DNA from 3 places in the Streptomyces sp. NBC_01166 genome. Region 3 is predicted to be linked to each of the others. Evidence: riboswitches for the same ligand, from Rfam matches in the RefSeq annotation. Region 3 holds a riboswitch; each other region holds the start of a gene.
What was found. Region 3 has a riboswitch for ZMP and ZTP ahead of glyA (serine hydroxymethyltransferase). Riboswitches for the same ligand answer to the same signal wherever they lie in the genome.
Positions count from the first base shown of each region.

Region 1: another riboswitch for ZMP and ZTP. It lies ahead of OG379_RS05420 (phosphoribosylaminoimidazolecarboxamide formyltransferase); the one in region 3 lies ahead of glyA (serine hydroxymethyltransferase).
Region 2: another riboswitch for ZMP and ZTP. It lies ahead of OG379_RS02410 (bifunctional 5,10-methylenetetrahydrofolate dehydrogenase/5,10-methenyltetrahydrofolate cyclohydrolase); the one in region 3 lies ahead of glyA (serine hydroxymethyltransferase).

Region 1 is NZ_CP108613.1:1,174,826-1,180,213, forward strand. Features, by position in the region: gene OG379_RS05400 (beta-ketoacyl synthase N-terminal-like domain-containing protein) at 1-9, opposite strand, end outside; gene OG379_RS05405 (acyl carrier protein) at 2-247, opposite strand; gene OG379_RS05410 (hydroxymethylglutaryl-CoA synthase family protein) at 293-1,552, opposite strand; gene fabD (ACP S-malonyltransferase) at 1,605-2,471, opposite strand; ZMP/ZTP riboswitch at 3,006-3,095, shown strand; gene OG379_RS05420 (phosphoribosylaminoimidazolecarboxamide formyltransferase) at 3,066-4,280, shown strand; gene OG379_RS05425 (ABC transporter ATP-binding protein) at 4,274-5,388, opposite strand, start outside.
Region 2 is NZ_CP108613.1:464,852-470,239, forward strand. Features, by position in the region: gene OG379_RS02395 (MFS transporter) at 1-675, shown strand, start outside; gene OG379_RS02400 (glycerophosphodiester phosphodiesterase family protein) at 700-1,773, opposite strand; gene OG379_RS02405 (TIGR03620 family F420-dependent LLM class oxidoreductase) at 1,991-2,881, shown strand; gene OG379_RS02410 (bifunctional 5,10-methylenetetrahydrofolate dehydrogenase/5,10-methenyltetrahydrofolate cyclohydrolase) at 2,900-3,766, opposite strand; ZMP/ZTP riboswitch at 3,789-3,874, opposite strand; gene OG379_RS02415 (GNAT family N-acetyltransferase) at 4,113-4,619, opposite strand; gene OG379_RS02420 (hypothetical protein) at 4,689-4,859, opposite strand; gene OG379_RS02425 (alpha/beta hydrolase family protein) at 5,274-5,388, shown strand, end outside.
Region 3 is NZ_CP108613.1:5,662,973-5,668,360, forward strand. Features, by position in the region: gene OG379_RS26235 (Ku protein) at 1-173, shown strand, start outside; gene OG379_RS26240 (hypothetical protein) at 206-1,846, opposite strand; ZMP/ZTP riboswitch at 2,023-2,145, shown strand; gene glyA (serine hydroxymethyltransferase) at 2,184-3,479, shown strand; gene OG379_RS26250 (NERD domain-containing protein) at 3,637-4,716, shown strand; gene OG379_RS26255 (D-2-hydroxyacid dehydrogenase family protein) at 4,791-5,388, shown strand, end outside.

The sequences.
Region 1 (5,388 bases), 4.5 Mb from region 3:
TTCAGGCATTCGACTTCGCATGCAGGGCGTCGACCAGGTCGCCTATGTTCGAGACGCCGGCGAGCTCGACTCGTGCCATCTGCAAAGACAGGGATTCCATGGCGAGCATGGTCACTTCGGCCCGGTCGACGGAGTTCGCCCCGAGGTCCGTCAGCCTGTCCTCCAAGCGGACCGGACGGCCCTCCAGATCGGGAAGCACCTCGTAGATGTGCCCCTTGACCATTTCGAAGATCTCGTCCCGCTGCATTTCGCGACTCCCCTTGTTCTTCTGCTGTGTCGGGTGGTGGGTGCGTCAGGCCCAGACGTACTCTCGGTGGAATTCGTTGATCTCCTGCAGGATGAGCCGGCCGGTCATCCGACCGGTCGCCATTCCGGCCGGAAGTGTGGCGGGGTCGAGCTTCCAGTTACGCGTACCGAAAGTGACTGCGCCGCCTCCGGACAACAGGTCCTCGTACTCCGGGATCGTCAGTTCGTGACGTGCGTCGAGATGCCGGGCGATTTCCATTCCGCGGAGCATTTCCCGGCCGTCCGGCGTGATGACCCCGCTGTAGAATTCGGAGCAGCAGCCGGAGCCGTAGGAAAAGACACCGACGCGTCGTGGAGCATCGATGGAGCAGTTGTCGATCGTGCTCGCCAATGAGAGGAAGACGGTTCCGCCCATGATGTTTCCGGTGCGCTGGCAGTAGCGGATTCCCGGCTCCACCCGCTCCAGGAAGTCGCTCTCGACCTCGGCCCGGGAGGACTTCGACATCTTCCTCATCATGGTGCGGTGCGCGCCCTTCACCATTCCGCCGAACGGTGTGTGGAAGGCGAGGTGATGGAACGTCGCGCGGTAATCGGCGTCGGCCACCCGACGCTGATATTCGAGGAATGTCTGCTCGCAGCAGTCCAGGTAGGAGAGAAGCGACAGGTCGGCGTCGCCCGCCTCGCTGTCGGCCGTGGGCCGGCAGGTGTCCATCACCTCGTGCCCGTAGTAGCCGTTGGCCCCGGCGTCCACCTCGAAGACCGTCGGCGTGTCGCTGACGAGCATGGCTACGGCGCCGGCCCCGGAACTGGGCTCCGCGAAGGACCAGTCCTCGGTCAGCGCGTCACCGCCGTCCACCACGGTGAACCGGGAGATGTCGGTGGTGACGACCAGCGCCTTCGCACCGGGTGACGCCTGCGAGAGGACGAAGTTGACGGCCGTCTGGAAGCCCGCGGTCCCGGAGTAGCACGCGTTCTTGATCTCGAACAGCCGGCAGTTGCGGCTCAGTCCGAGGTGATGGTGCACATAGGTGCTCAGCGACTTCCCGAAGTCGATACCCGATTCGGTGCAGGTGATCACCATTTCGATCCGCGCCCGTTCGGCATCGGTCAGCGCGTCGACGATCGGTTTGGCGGCGTTGACGGCGAACGTGACCGGATCCTCGCACGGCAGAGCCACCGTCTTCTGTCGCATGAGCAGGTTCTCGAAGCGTGCCCTGTCCAGCCGGCGGTGGTCGACCAGCCGCATGACGTCCAAATACGCAGTGCCGCCGAACACGTTCATCGCTTCGATCCCGGCAGACCTCATCCTTGTCCCCTCTCGTCCAAGCCACTCGCTCACGGCCACGGCCCCGGCGCTCTCAGTCGCTCCCGGCCGCGTCCCGGATGCGTTCGATCAGGGAAGTCAGCACGCGCCCCGTCCCCACCTCCACGAACTCCTCCTGGCCGACGGAAAGCAGGTGGCGGATGGTCTCCACCCAGCGCACGGGCTGGGTGATCTGTTCGGTGAGACACGTCTCGACCCGGGCGAGGTCGTACGCCTTGGCGTCGACGTTCGCGATGACGGGAATCGTCGGCGCGCGGAAGCGCGGTGACGTGTCGGCGAGGTACTGGGCGAACTCCGCCCGCGCCGGAGCCATCTGCCGGCTGTGGAAGGCGCCGCTCGTCCGGAGTTCGGTGAATCCCACGTCGCCGGGAAGAGAGGTGAAGACGTCCCGTGCCGCTGCGATCGCCGGCTTCAGGCCGGACACGACCACCTGCGTGGGCGCGTTGTCGTTCGCCACCTCGATGTCGGTGAGTTCGTGCCGGTCCAGCAGCTGTGACACCTGCTCGCGGTCGAGGCCGGTGACCGCCGCCATGCCGCCGCCTTCGATGCGGCCCATGGCCGCGCCCCGCTTCCGGACCAGCCGCAGACCCGTCTCGAAGTCCAGCACCCCGGCGGCCAGCAGGGCGTTGTACTCGCCGAGGCTGTGGCCGGCCACGTACTCCGGGACCTGTCCTGTCTCCTTGGTGCGCTTCAGATACGTCAGCGTGTTGACGACGTAGACCGCCGGCTGCGTGTACTGCGTCTCGTTCTGGAGTTGGTTCGGATTCTCGGTGCACAGCTTCTTGACCGAATAGCCGAGGATACGGTCAGCACGCTCGGTGATATCAGGGAATTCATCGAACAACGCACGCCCCATACCCTTGCGTTGCGATCCCTGACCCGGAAAAACATACGTGCTCATTTCGCTCCTGTCTCGCTTTCCGGATCAGCACGGAACACACATGCGGAGAAAACCGGACGCCACGTCAACACAGTGAGGAATGCGGGGTGAAACCGCCGTCCACATTGACGGCAGGAAAACGGGCGACCTGTCATGACATGCCCGTTTCGGGGGGTGCGCCGCCCCCGGGAGGAGTGAAGGGTGATCGCGGTCTTCCGTAGCGGCCTCGTCGCCGATGGGATATCCGCGCTGTCGATTCAGTCAGAAGCCGGCACAAACACGTCGTCCCCCATCGTTCGTGTCCCACGGTCGACGGCTTCGGTCAGGTCCGTCGTGCTCATCGATATCACCGGGATCCGTGAGTAGTTGTCAAGTACCGGTATCGGATCGGTGATCAGCGGAACTGCGCGACGGCCGCAGGGTCAACGCGCGTCAACTCTGGTTCTACCAGGCGACTTGAACATTCCTTGGGAATTACTGTCGGACCGGAAACACGTCTCACCCGTCTCACTGGTTGTCGGGCCATTGATCAACTCCTGTCGTCCCTGTACCGTTACCGAAGGCCGCGACTGGCGAAGGTGGACAACCACCGGGGAACGGCTGCTGTACGCACAGATGCGAACGCCGTCCGCCTGGGTGTTCCCGTCAACGATGTCCTTCCGAGGGAGTCATGACGTGGAACTTCGCTATGGGATCAATCCGCAGCAGCGTCTCGCCGAGGTGGCACCGACGCGGTCCGGGCAGTGGCCCGTACGGCTGCTGAACGGCGTGCCCTCCTACATCAACCTGCTGGACGCGCTCAACGCCTGGCGGCTCGTCAGTGAGGCGAGCGCGGCTCTGGGCAAGCCGGCCGCCGCCTCGTTCAAGCACGTGTCCCCGGCAGGCGCCGCCGTGGACGGCCCGCTGGACGAGGTCGTCAGGGATCTGTACCAGCTCGGCGACACGTCGGTCGGCGCACTCACCGGCGCCTACCTCCGCGCCCGCGACGCCGACCCCAAGTCCTCGTACGGGGACTTCGCCGCCGTCTCCCACCCCATCGACGACGAACTGGCCGACCTGCTGGCCCGGGTGATCTGCGACGGGGTCATCGCTCCCGGCTACGCCCCTGGCACGGTCGACAAGCTGAGCAAGAAGAAGAACGGCCGCTTCCTGGTCCTGGAGGCCGACAGCACTGCCGTACCGCCGCGGCGGGAGACCCGCGAGGTGTCCGGGCTCCGTCTGACACAGGACCGTGACGCGGTCCCCCTCACCCGGGATCTGTTCACCCTGCGGCACGGGGAGATCACCGCCGAGGCGACGGACGACCTGCTCCTGGGCCTCGCGGTGCTGCGCTACACCCAGTCCAACTCGGTCTGCTATCTGCGGGACGGGATGACTCTGGGCATCGGCGCCGGCCAGCAGTCCCGGGTGGACTGCACCAGGCTGGCGGGGGCGAAGACCGACACGTGGTGGCTACGGCGCCACCCGGCCGTCAGGGCACTGGACTTCGAGCCCGGCCTTCGGCGCCAGGACCGGATCAACTGGCAGGTCCGATTCATCGAGGGCGATCTGACGAAGGACGAGGAGAACAGGCTGGCGCAGGTGCTCCGCACGCCGGCGGTCCCGCCGGACGCGGAGGAGCGTGCGCGGTGGATGCATGCCCTGACCGGGGTGTCCTTCGTCTCCGACGGCGCCCTGCCCTTCCGCGACAACGTCGACCACGCGAAGCGGCACGGGGTCTCCGCCATCGCCGAACCGGGCGGCTCCATCCGGTCCGACGAGGTCGAGGCAGCCTGCCGCGAGCAGGGCATCGCGCTCGCGCACACCGGTCTTCGGCTCTTCCATCACTGAGCGCCGTCGGGCCCGAGGTCGTCGTACGCCCGGGCCTGAAGGCTGTAGAGCTCGGCGTAGAGGCCGCCCGCAGCGACCAGGTCGGGGTGCGCCCCGTATTCGAGGACCGTGCCCTTCCTGAGGACCACGATGCGGTCGGCCGTCCGCACGGTGGACAGACGGTGGGAGACGAAGAGTGTGACTGAGCCCGCCCGGGAGGCCGCGGCCTCGGCCGATGCGACGAAACGGTCGAACAGGGCGTGCTCGGCCATCGCGTCCAGAGCTGCGGCAGGTTCGTCGAGCGCCAGGACGAGGGGATCGGCGCGCATCATGGCCCGGGCGAGTGCCAGGGTCTGCCACTGACCTCCGGACAGTTCGGCCCCGTCGCCGTACGCATGGCCGACCAGTCCGTCGACCCCTCCGGGGACCCGGGCGACGATCGGCCCGGCGTGCGCACGCCCGAGCACCTCGCCGAGGACCGCGTCGTCGTCCAGGTCCGGCAGGTGGCCGATGCCGACGTTCTCCCTCAGTCGCAGTTCCAGCTTGGAGAAGTCCTGGAACAGCATGGCCACCCTGGACCGCCAGCGGTCGGGCGGCATGGACCACAGATCCACACCGTCGACGAGGATGCGTCCGCCCGTCGGCCGGTACAGCCCGCACAGCAGTTTCACCAGAGTGCTCTTACCGGCGCCGTTCTCACCGACCACGGCGACGGACGTACCGGCCGGGATGACGAAGGACACGCCGTCCAGCACAGGCGTGCCGGTGCCGGGGTAGGCGAAGGACACGTTGTCGAACCGGATGCCGTCGGTCATCCGCAGGGGAACGGGAGCGGTGCCGGCGGGCCGCGGCGAGTCGTCCGGCACCGAGAAGCCCGCCAGCTCCGCGATGCGTCCGAAGGTCCGCCCGGCCCCCTGGAGCGTGGCCAGCAGAACCAGGGCGTTGGTCACCTGGATACTGACCTGCGCGGCGAGGGTGACGACCAGGAGGACGTCGCCGACGCTCGCCGCACCGTGCACGGCCTGCCCGATGACCAGCAGCACAGCTCCCGAGTACACCAGGGCGAACAGCAGCTGCCCCGCGGCGCGCGAACCCGCGGCGCGAAGGTGCGCCGTCCGGCGCTCCTTCG
Region 2 (5,388 bases), 5.2 Mb from region 3:
GCTCTGCGGTACTGCCTGTCCGGCCCCGAGAGCGAGCCGGCCACCGCACCCGAATCCGACGGCCGCGTGGACCGCGCCGCGGGCCATGAGACCGCGGCACGGCGGCGCACCGTCTACGTGCTGGCTGCCCTCGTCCTCATCGCCACGGCCGGGACCCTCGTCGAGGACGCGGGCAGTTCCTGGGCGACGCTCTACCTGTCCGGATCACTGCACGCGTCGGTCACTCTGGCGGCCTTCGGCTACATCGCCCTGGTGGGAGCCCAGTTCATCGGCCGCATCATCGGCGACCGGCTCGTCGACCGGTTCGGCCAGCGCACCGTGGCACGGGCAGGCGGCCTGATCACGGCAGCCGGCATGGGCCTCGCGCTGGCGGTGCCCTCGGTACCCGGCACGATCCTTGGTTTCGCCGCGGCCGGGTTCGGCGTGGCGACACTCGTGCCCGCGGCCATGCACGAAGCCGATGAACTGCCCGGCCTCAAGCCCGGCTCGGGACTGGCCATCGTCTCCTGGCTCATGCGCCTGGGCTTCCTGGCCTCGCCCCCGATCGTCGGGCTGGTCACCGACGCCACGAGTCTCCGGGTGGGCCTCCTGGTGGTGCCACTCGCCGGGCTGCTCGCTCTCCTCCTCGCGGGAGTGCTGCGGAACGGGAACACGAGCGGCCGGCCGGGCACGTAGCGGATCCGTCTCCGCCCGGCGTCGTCAGTGACGCGGCGCCGGGTAGGCCCTGGGCAGAGGCATGCCACGAGCGGCCATGATGTCCCGTACGCGGTCGGGGTAGTCGGTGATGATTCCGTCGATGCCCATGTCCATGAGCGCCTCGACGGTGGCCGGGTCGTCACAGGTCCAGGGGATGACCTCCAGTCCGCGCCGGTGCGCGTCCCGGATCATCTTCCTGTCGGGGTAGAACCGGAAGCCGGGGTCCGCGACGGTTCCGTTCTGCGGGAATCCGTAGTTCGGGGACAGCGCGGTCACCCCGGGAACCGACGCCGCTGCCCTCACGAAGTCACCGTCGTAGTCATCGGCGTCGATGCCGCCGAGCCAGGGGGAAGCGCCGGGCTTCCCCACTTCGAGGAAGTCGTAGTTCGTCAGTGCCACCAGGGGGTAGGCGGGCGCGAGCTCGTGCATCTCCTTGAGCGCCCCCCAGTCGAAGGACTGGACGGACACCTGCTTGCCGATGCCCGACCGGCGGATCTCCTCGTGGACGCGGCGCACGAACAGCTTGCGCGGAGCGGTCTGTTCCGGCGCCCCGGCCTCCACCTTCGTCTCGATGTTCAGCTTGATCCGCTTGGCGCCGTAGCTCTTCACCAGGCCGAGGACATCCTTCAGTTCGACCATGCGGTGGCCCTTGATCTGTTCCTGCTCAGGAAAACCGGGCAGCTGCCGGAAGCCGCAGTCCATGCTCTTGATCTGTGCGAGTGTCAGGTCCTTGATGTACTTGCCGACATACGGGTACATCAGGTCGCCGGGTGTGAGCGGGCCGGTGTCCTCGCACTTGTGGGCACTGACCTGACGGTCGTGAGTCACCACCACCTTCCGGTCCTTGGTGACCTGGGTGTCCAGCTCCAGAGTGCTGACGCCCATGCGTATCGCTTTGGCGAAGCCCTCGAGGGACGCCTCCGTGGTCAGTCCGAGGCCTCCGCGGTGGGCCTGCAGGTCGAAGGCCGCCCTGCGAACCGGTTCGTGCTCGTGGGGAGCCGTGGCCGCCTGCGCGGTCGTTGGGACAGTGAGCGCGGGCAGAAGGGCCAGGCCGGCGACTGCGTGCCTCAGGGACATGTATGCCTCGTCTGTTGCGTCGAACTGGACGCCGCGAAGCCAATCCTGGGGATTCGGCCCGCACGAGGCCCCACAGCAAGGACATGATGAACGTACGCGTAACGGTCGCTCCCGAGGAAGCCCTGGGCCCTCCACGACGCCACCCCACCCTGCCCCCCGTTCGAGTGAATTCCTGGCCGGCGGGGAATAGCGGGTTCAGGTGGCTGTTGACATCACCATGACTTCTGAGACGCGTGAGACATTCGGACGGGTCGGCATCTGGAGCGGTGCGCTGCACGCGTCACGCACGGACGACGCGGGCAGGGACGCGATCGCGGAAGCGGCCGCCGAGCTCGAAGAGCTGAAGTACGGCACTCTCTGGATCGGGGGCAGTCCCTCGGTCGACGACGCCGCGGCTGTCGTCGCCGCCACCCGCACAGTCACCGTGGCCACCGGCATCCTGAGCATCTGGGATCACTCCGCCGAGGAGGTGGCGGCGCGGGTCGCCGAGATCGACGCGAGCACGCGCGGACGGTTCGTGCTCGGCCTGGGCGTCAGCCACGGCCCGATGGTGCCGCAGTACAAGAAGCCGTACAGCGAGATGGTCGCCTATCTCGACGCGCTCGACGCCGCGAACCCTCCGGTGGACCAGGGACGCCGGGTGCTCGCCGCGCTCGGCCCGAAGATGCTGAAGCTGGCCACCGACCGGGCGCTGGGGGCGCACCCCTATCTCGTCACAGCGGAACACACCGCGGAGGCGCGTGCGGCGCTCGGCCCCGACGCGTTGCTCGCCCCGGAACTCTCGGTGGTCCTCGACACCGACACGGACCGGGCCCACACCACAGCGCGCAACATGCTGGCGAGGTACCTCCAGTTGCCCAACTACACGGACAACCTGCTTCGCCTGGGGTTCGCGGAGAGCGACTTCGACGGCGGCGGCAGCGTCCGTCTCCTGGACGCGCTCTTCGCCCTGGGTGACGCCGAGAGGGTGAAGGCCCGGACCCAGGAGTACCTCGACGCCGGCGCCGACCACGTGGCACTCCAGATCCTCACCGCCGAGGAGGGCGGCAGCGGCCTGCCGCGGGCCGAATGGCGTGAACTGGCAGAGGCGTTCGGCGACGAGTTGTAGCGGTCCGCTCCCCGGCCTTCAGAGCCCCTGGACTCCTAGTTGATTCGCCGCCGCCGCCACGGTCTGCGCGAGCAGGACCGCGATGGTCATCGGGCCCACGCCGCCGGGCACCGGAGTGATCAGACCGGCTCGGGTGCGAGCGGTGTCGTACTCCACGTCGCCGACGTTGCCCGCGTTGTAGCCCGCGTCGATCACCACGGCGCCGGGCTTGATGTCTTCACCCCGGATCAGCCTGGGGCGTCCCACGGCCGCCACCACGATGTCCGCTTCCCGGACGATCGCTGACAGGTCCGCTGTGCGGGAGTGGCAGTACGTCACCGTTGCGTCCTTCGCGAGGAGCAGCATCCCGACCGGTTTACCGAGAATCGCACTGCGCCCGACCACGACAGCGTGCTTGCCCGCGAGCTCGACGTCGTACGCCTCCAGCAACCGCATGATCCCGCCGGGAGTGCAGGACACGAATCCTGGCAGAGCGAAGCTCATCGAGGCGAAGGAATCCATGGTGACCCCGTCGACATCCTTCTCCGGGGCGATGGCCTCGAACGCCGTTCGCTCGTCGATGTGCGGGCCGCAAGGATGCTGGAGCAGGATGCCGTGGATTTCCGGATCCTCCGAAAGGGACGTGAGGACGTCGACCAGTGCGGCGGTCGTGGTCCCGGCCGGCAGTCCGATGAGCCGGGACCGGATGCCGGCCTTGGCGCAGCGGGCTCGTTTCATGCGGACATACGTGACCGAGGCGGGGTCCTCCCCGACCAGCACCGTCGCCAGACAGGGGCTGGTTCCCGTGCGCCCTGCGATCTCGGCCGCCTTGGCAGCGGCCTCTTCGACGACGCGTGCGGCGAGGCTGGTGCCATCCATGAGCTGGGCCGACTGAGTCGGAGTCATCGTTGCCCTCCAGGCGTTGCTGACCAATCGCCCAGGCGCACGGCATCGACTTCCCGTCGGACCGCTCCCCGGTGGTGCTCCACCTCAGCGCCAGTCACGGCCCACGGAGCACTGTAGCGGACGCCTCGCTCCCGTTCGGTGTCCTCGATCAGGACGGCCTGCGAACGGTGAATGCTCCTGACGTGCCCCACACAACACACCGGACACCTCCCGGAATCCCGAACAGGTGCTGAAACCTGAAGGTGCGCGAAGCCGTGCGCACTGCTGCTCGGCCGAGCCTGCGGGCCCGTGGACCTGGTATCCGTCGTACGACGGGGCGCCCCCGCGCAGTTCCGGGCGCACCGCCTCACAGGTCTCTGCGCATGCAGACCCTTGGCCATCGGTCCAGGCCGTGAGCGGCTTCCTGCCTGCGGATTTCCCGCAGGCCGGGGCCGATCTCGCTGTCGTCGAGCGGGTGGAAGCCGCAGCGCGCGTAATAGGGAGCGTTCCAGGGGACATCGGCGAACGTGGTCAGGGTGAGGGCCGGCGCGCCGCAGGCCGCCGCGTGACCGGCGAGATGGTCCAGCAACCCGCGTCCGACAGCGCGACGTGCCTGATCCGGGTGGACGGACACCTGCTCGACGTGGAGGTTCCCGTCCACGTGTTCAGCGATGAGGTAGGCCACTGGAGCGTCCGCCGGATCGACGGCGACCCAGGCCGTCCCGTCCCTCAGGTAGCGCGCCAGTTCACCGACCGGGAGTGGCTCGTCCTCGGCGATCTCGGGCATGCCGATGTCACGGAAGCACTGTCCGGCGGCTCGCTCGATGCCCTGGAGCAGCGGAAGCTCTTCGACGTTCACGGGGCGGATACGCATGGGGGCATTGTCCCCGGCGCCCGGCCCCCGCGTGCGCCGCCCCGGGCGGGCGAGCACCCGGGGCGACGGTCATCGCCGGCCGGCGCGCCGCCCGTTACCGATGCCTGCGACGTGCAGAGCCAGCAGGAGGAGGCCGATGAGCATGACATTCGTCGAGGCGAAGATGTCATTCGTCGCTATGTCGGCGGCGTTGATCAGAAAGGCGATGAAGAACAGTACTGCCGCGGCTATACCCAGCATGACGTTGCTCCTTCTGTTGTTGGAACACGTGTGCCCCCGCATGCTTGGATCACGCCGGCCGGAGGCCGCGTTTCCGTCGAGGCGCCGAGGTGGCATCGTGCACGATGCCGGGGCCGAGTCGCCCTGCCCGGCGGTTCGATCAACCACGTCGTGCGTGTCGGCGCCACCGTGCGCCGCCCAGTTCTCACCCACGTCGAAGGACATGTGGCCCGGGAATCGCGGCAGCCGCCGTCGGCCGCAGCACCACCACGCTCTCCCCGGACCGTCGTTGACAAAGCGGAACGCTGCTCCGTATTCTAATCGGAACAGCGGTCCGGTTTCAGTGGAGCTGCGACCGGATGCCTCTGCCCGCCCACGCCCGGCGGACCGGACCTGCGGCGGAGGCCATTGCATCGATTTTGAATGGACATGCACATGAGTGAATCGACCCACGCGGCGGATGCTTTCGGCTCCCCCGCCCCCGTCCTGTCGGTCAGTCCGGTGGTGCTGTCGGCTCCGGGACGCGCTGTGGATCTGGAGGTGCGGGTCT
Region 3 (5,388 bases):
AACGGGCCCCGTCGAAGAAGACGGCACCGAAGAAGACGGCGGGGAAGAAGACGGCCGCGAAGAAGACGGCTCCCGAGAAGACCGCAGAGAAGCCGACCGCCAAGAAGTCCGCGGCGAAGAAGTCCGCGGCGAAGAAGACGTCCCCCGGCACGCGGAAGCGCACCTCGGCCTGACGCGTCACCGCGCCGGCCGAGGCTCGCTGTCCTCAGTGCGCGGACGCCGGCTTCAGCGGCTCCGGCAGCGTGGGCAGGTCCAGTCCGTACGGGTCCCTCTCGATCACGTAGGTGCAACTCGTATACGAGTAGCCCGGCGTGACGCTGGATCCGGAGGCGTAACTGTCGGCGGCCGCCGTCGCCCCCGAGCCGTGCTTGTACAGGAAGTGGTAGTCGCCCGCCGGGAGCCGCAGCCGCGTCTTCGGGTACGAGGTGCCGCTCGCCCTGCAGGCGCCCGCGGCGCCGGTGGCCTCGCTGCTGAACCGCTCGCAGCTGCCGCAGGCCTTCAGCTTCACCGTGCCGGTGACCGGGCCCGTGTAGAGCACCTCGACGTCGTTGGGGGCGCCGTTGCTGATGACGAGTTCCATGCGGACGCCACCTGGCTTGCCGCTCCCGGGCAGTCTTCTGCCGGCCGAGGGCCGGACCTCGGCTATCTCGGCCGCCGTGGCGATGTCCCGGGCGTGCGGCCCGCGCCCGTCCTCCTCGTAGGTGTCCGCGAAGTCCGTCAGGGTCTGCCGGGCCTCGGCGAACCGCTTGTCCTTGAACTCGTCCACGCCGCAGGCGTACACCCCGTCCCGTACGCCCGCGTCGGCCTGCCGTCCCAGGGAGGGCACGGAGGTCTCGGGGAGCTCCGCGACCATGGTGCTCGTCCGCCGCAGCTGATCGGTCACGTCGCAGGGCTCGGCGCCCTTCAAGCCGGAGAGCTGCTGTCGTATCGTCCGGCTGACGGCCGGGCCCACCTGTCCGGCCTGCGAGGACTCGGGGAACGTGCGCAGCAGTGTGCCCAGCTCCTTGCTGCCGGAATCAGGCCCCGTACCGGCCAGACGGGAGACGCCGCAGCCGTACAACGACTCCGCGAGCGGGGTGTCGGGCCAGCCGGCGAGATCGCCGAGCAGCTTCCGGTCCACCGTGCCGGGGAGTGTGCGCAGATAGGTCAGCGGCTCGACCGCCTCGCAGTGCTTCTTCGCGCGGTACGGCGTGGCGACGGCCTCGTAATAGCTCTTCAGGCGCCCGGGTACGAGGGCGGCGGCGCGCGATCCGGGGTGGTCCTCGCCCAGTTCCCGGTAGAGCGTGAGCGCGTAGCGGTAGTCGGGCCCGGAGAGGACGAACGAGCTCTCCGCCGCCTTCGCGACCAGATCGTCGCCCTCCTCCAGACGGTCGAGCAGCTCCTGCTCCACGGCCTCGTCCTGCGCGGAGCCGTAGGCCACCGTTCCGGTGAGCGGGACGGCCAGCAGGAGCAGCCCGAGCACCGCTGCCAGGACGGGCCGGGGCCACCGGCCGAAGTCCGCGCGCAGGGCGATGCGGGCCGCGTCGGCTCCCGCGAGGACGAGCAGCACGAGATAGGCGGCGACGAGGGCGGCGGGCACCCCGCCCGGGTCCGCGGGCAGCGCGACGAGCAGGAGGACGCCCGTCGCGGCCCAGCTCACCGCCGCCCGGCCCCAGCGGCGCAGCAGGACGTGGCCGAGTCCCAGGCCGGAGAGGCTGAGCAGTCCGGCGGCGACGGCCCGCAGCGCCGCCCCCGGGGGCGGCGGGCCGGCTGCCGGAGGCCGGGCGGGAGGCGGTGGAGGCCGGCCGGCCCCCCACGTCTGCTCCGGTCCCGGCTCCGGCCCGGCCCCGGGTCTTGGCTCGGACATGCCCGACTGATCACGTGACTCCATCACGGCCCCCCACCGCCGAACCCCGTCAGGTCCCCGGGAAGCTGCCCAGTTTCATGCCCGTTCACGCGTTCTTGCGGATGTTGGCGCCGGTATGGTGCGGGATGCCGCGACCGGCGCGCACGCTGTCGGAACGCACCGCCCCGCAGTAAGGTGCGGAGTGCCGCGACTGGCGCGTACCCGGAAGGGTGCTCCGTGGAATCGACCACGAGGGAGCGGCACACCCCGGGCACGTCCCGGGAAGTCATCGCCGGAGGCCGTCCGCCTGGGCAGTCCGGGTCCACGTCGCCCCGTGCGACCGACCCGGGAGGAACCCGTGGCCGTACAACCGTCCGATGCACGCCGTCCCGCTCCCGCACGCCCCGCCCTGACGGCGGCCGATCCGGAACTCGCCGCCCTGGTGGACGCCGAGGAGCGGCTCCAGGCGGACACCCTGCGCCTGATCCCCAGCGAGAACTACGTATCGGCGGCCGTGCTGGAGGCCTCCGGCACCGTCCTGCAGAACAAGTACTCCGAGGGCTACCCCGGCAAGCGGTACTACGAGGGCCAGCAGGTCATCGACCAGGTGGAGACCCTCGCCGTCGAGCGGGCCAAGGCGCTGTTCGGGATGGACCACGCCAACGTCCAGCCCTACTCCGGCTCCCCGGCCAACCTCGCCGTCTACCTGGCGTTCCTGGAGCCCGGCGACACCGTCCTCGGGATGTCGCTGCCGATGGGCGGTCACCTCACCCACGGCTGGGGCGTCTCGGCCACCGGTACGTGGTTCCGGGGCGTGCGCTACGGCGTGCGGCGCGACACCGGGCGCATCGACCTGGACGAGGTACGGGACCTGGCGCGTGCCGAACGGCCCAAACTCATCTTCTGCGGCGGCACCGCCGTGCCCCGGGTGATCGACTTCGCCGGCTTCGCGGAGATCGCCCGCGAGGTCGGTGCGGTGCTGGTGGCCGACGTCGCCCATATCGCCGGACTGATCGCCGGAGGCGCGCACCCGTCGCCCGCCCCGTACGCCGACGTGGTGTCGACGACCACCCACAAGACCCTCCGGGGGCCGCGCGGGGCGATGCTGCTGACCCGGGCCGAGCACGCCAAGGCCGTCGACCGCGCCGTCTTCCCCGGCCTCCAGGGCGGCCCGCACAACCAGACGACCGCCGCCATCGCCGTCGCGCTGAAGGAGGCGGCCGGGGCGGACTTCGCGGCCTACGCCCACCAGGTCGTCGCCAACGCCCGTGCGCTGGGCGAGGAACTCGCGGCACGCGGCTTCGACCTCGTCTCCGGGGGTACGGACAACCATCTGCTGCTGGCCGACCTCACGGGCAAGGGCGTCTCCGGGAAGATCGCGGCCAAGGCGCTCGACCGGGCCGGGATCGTCGTCAACTACAACACCGTTCCGTACGACCCCCGTAAGCCCTTCGACCCGTCCGGCATCCGTATCGGCACCCCCGCCCTGACGTCCCGGTCCATCCCCGCCTCCGAGATGGGAGTGGTCGCGCAGTGGATCGATCTTGTGGTCGATGCCGCTCGTACAGGTGATGAAACGACCGTTTCCAAGGTCAGGGACGAAGTGAGGACCATGATGGAGGCCTATCCGGCGCCGGGTCTCCCCCTGGCCTGACCGGGGCGCCGGAGCAGTCCGGGGCACACAGGGCCCGGACTGCTCCGGAACGCCGTGCTCCCGACTCCGCGCGCCCGCTCTGCGCCCTGTGCGGGGGCCGACCAGCCGTACAGGCTGGGGGAGCAAGGACGTCGGCGGGGTGAACAGAGGGGGCACGATGCAGGATCTCAAGGTCACGTCATGGCAGCTCTTCGGGCACGACCGGCTCTATGTGAACCTGCCGGACGGCACCGCGATCGGATGGGCGGACCGGGGCAGCGGCACGATCACCGTCCTTCACCCGCGCTATCGCGACGCCGTGGCCGACGCGCTCGCGCGCCAGGTCCCGGACCTGCCGGCCCTCGTCGGCGAGGAGGCACCGGCCGGGCCGCAGACCCCGCCCGCGCCGCCTCCGGTCCCGCGGATCCCGCCCATGCGGGGGATGCGGAAGCGGGGGGCCGCGCAGGAGGCGCCGCCCGTGCGGGGGCCGTCGCCTGCGGTGGAGGCGGCGCCTGCGCCGGAGGTGGTGCTCGCGCCGGAAGTGGTACCTGCGCCGGAGGTGACGCCCGTGCCGGATCCGGTGGCCGGTCCGGAGCCGGGGCCGGAGCCGCGCCGGAGGCCGGCCGTCCTCCCCGCGCTGACCCCCGCGACCGACCTCGCATCGCGTCGGCCGGGCGCCGGACTCCGCGAGCAGCTCGGCGAATCCGGGACCGGCGCGCTCGTACGGGCCGCCACCGGGGCACTGCGGCGGCACAAGGACGCGGACCCGCGGCGTGGTGCCCTCGCGGGGGAGCGGCGGGTCGGGGCCGAGCTCAAGCGGCTGACCCGGCACGGCTGGAGAGTCCTGCACTCCGTGCCGCTGCCGGACGGCACGGAGATCGGGCACCTGCTCATCGGGCCCGGCGGCGTGTTCGCCGTGAGCACCGATCACCGCCCCGGGGCATCGGTGCGGATCGGCGACGGAACCCTGCGGACCGACGACGGCGCCCCGCAGCCGTACGAGCTCGACGGCCAACCGGGCGCCCGGCGGGCCCGGGCCGCGCTGGAGGCTTACTGCGCCTTCGACGTGCCCGTACAGACCGTGCTGGTGTTCACCGGCGTCACGGCGCTGGAAGTGGCCTCCACACCGGCCGGCGTCCGCGTCTGCCGGGAACGCCAGGTGTCCGTCCTCGCCCCGCTGACGGGCGTGTTCACCCCCACCCAGGTGGAGAGGGTCTACGACGTCGCGCGGAACAGGGAGGCCTGGCTGGACGCGTGAGCCCGGGACGCGGCCGGTAGATTCCCCGGTGCTGCCGCAGGGCCAGTACCCGTACCGCCGAAGGGGAAGCCACCATGAAGCTCCGCTGTGCCGTGCTCGACGACTACCAGTCCGTGGCAGCCACCGCCGCCGACTGGTCACCCGTCGCCGACGACATCGACGTGGTCAGCTTCGCCGAGCACTGCGCCACGGAGGACGAACTGGCCGCCCGGCTGGCCGGGTTCGACATCGTCGTCACCCTCCGGGAGCGCGTGCCGTTCCCCGCGACGCTGATCGAGCGGCTGCCCCGGCTCCGCCTGATCGTCGCCTCCGGCATGCGCAACACCTCCATCGACTACGCAGCCGCCGAACGCCACGGGGTCACCGTCTGCGGCACCGCCAGCACGGCGACCCCGCCCGTCGAGCTCACCTGGGCACTCCTGCTCGGACTGGCGCGGGGCCTCGTCACCGAGGCCAACTCCCTCCGCGAGGGCGGACCCTGGCAGTCCACCGTCGGGACCGATCTGCACGGGCGCAGGCTCGGCATCCTCGGGCTGGGGAAGATCGGCGGCCGGGTCGCCGCGGTCGGCCGCGCCTTCGGCATGGACGTGGTGGCCTGGAGCCGGAACCTCACCCCGGAGCGGGCCGACGAGGCCGGGGTGGGCCTCGCCGCCTCCAAGGAAGAACTGCTGG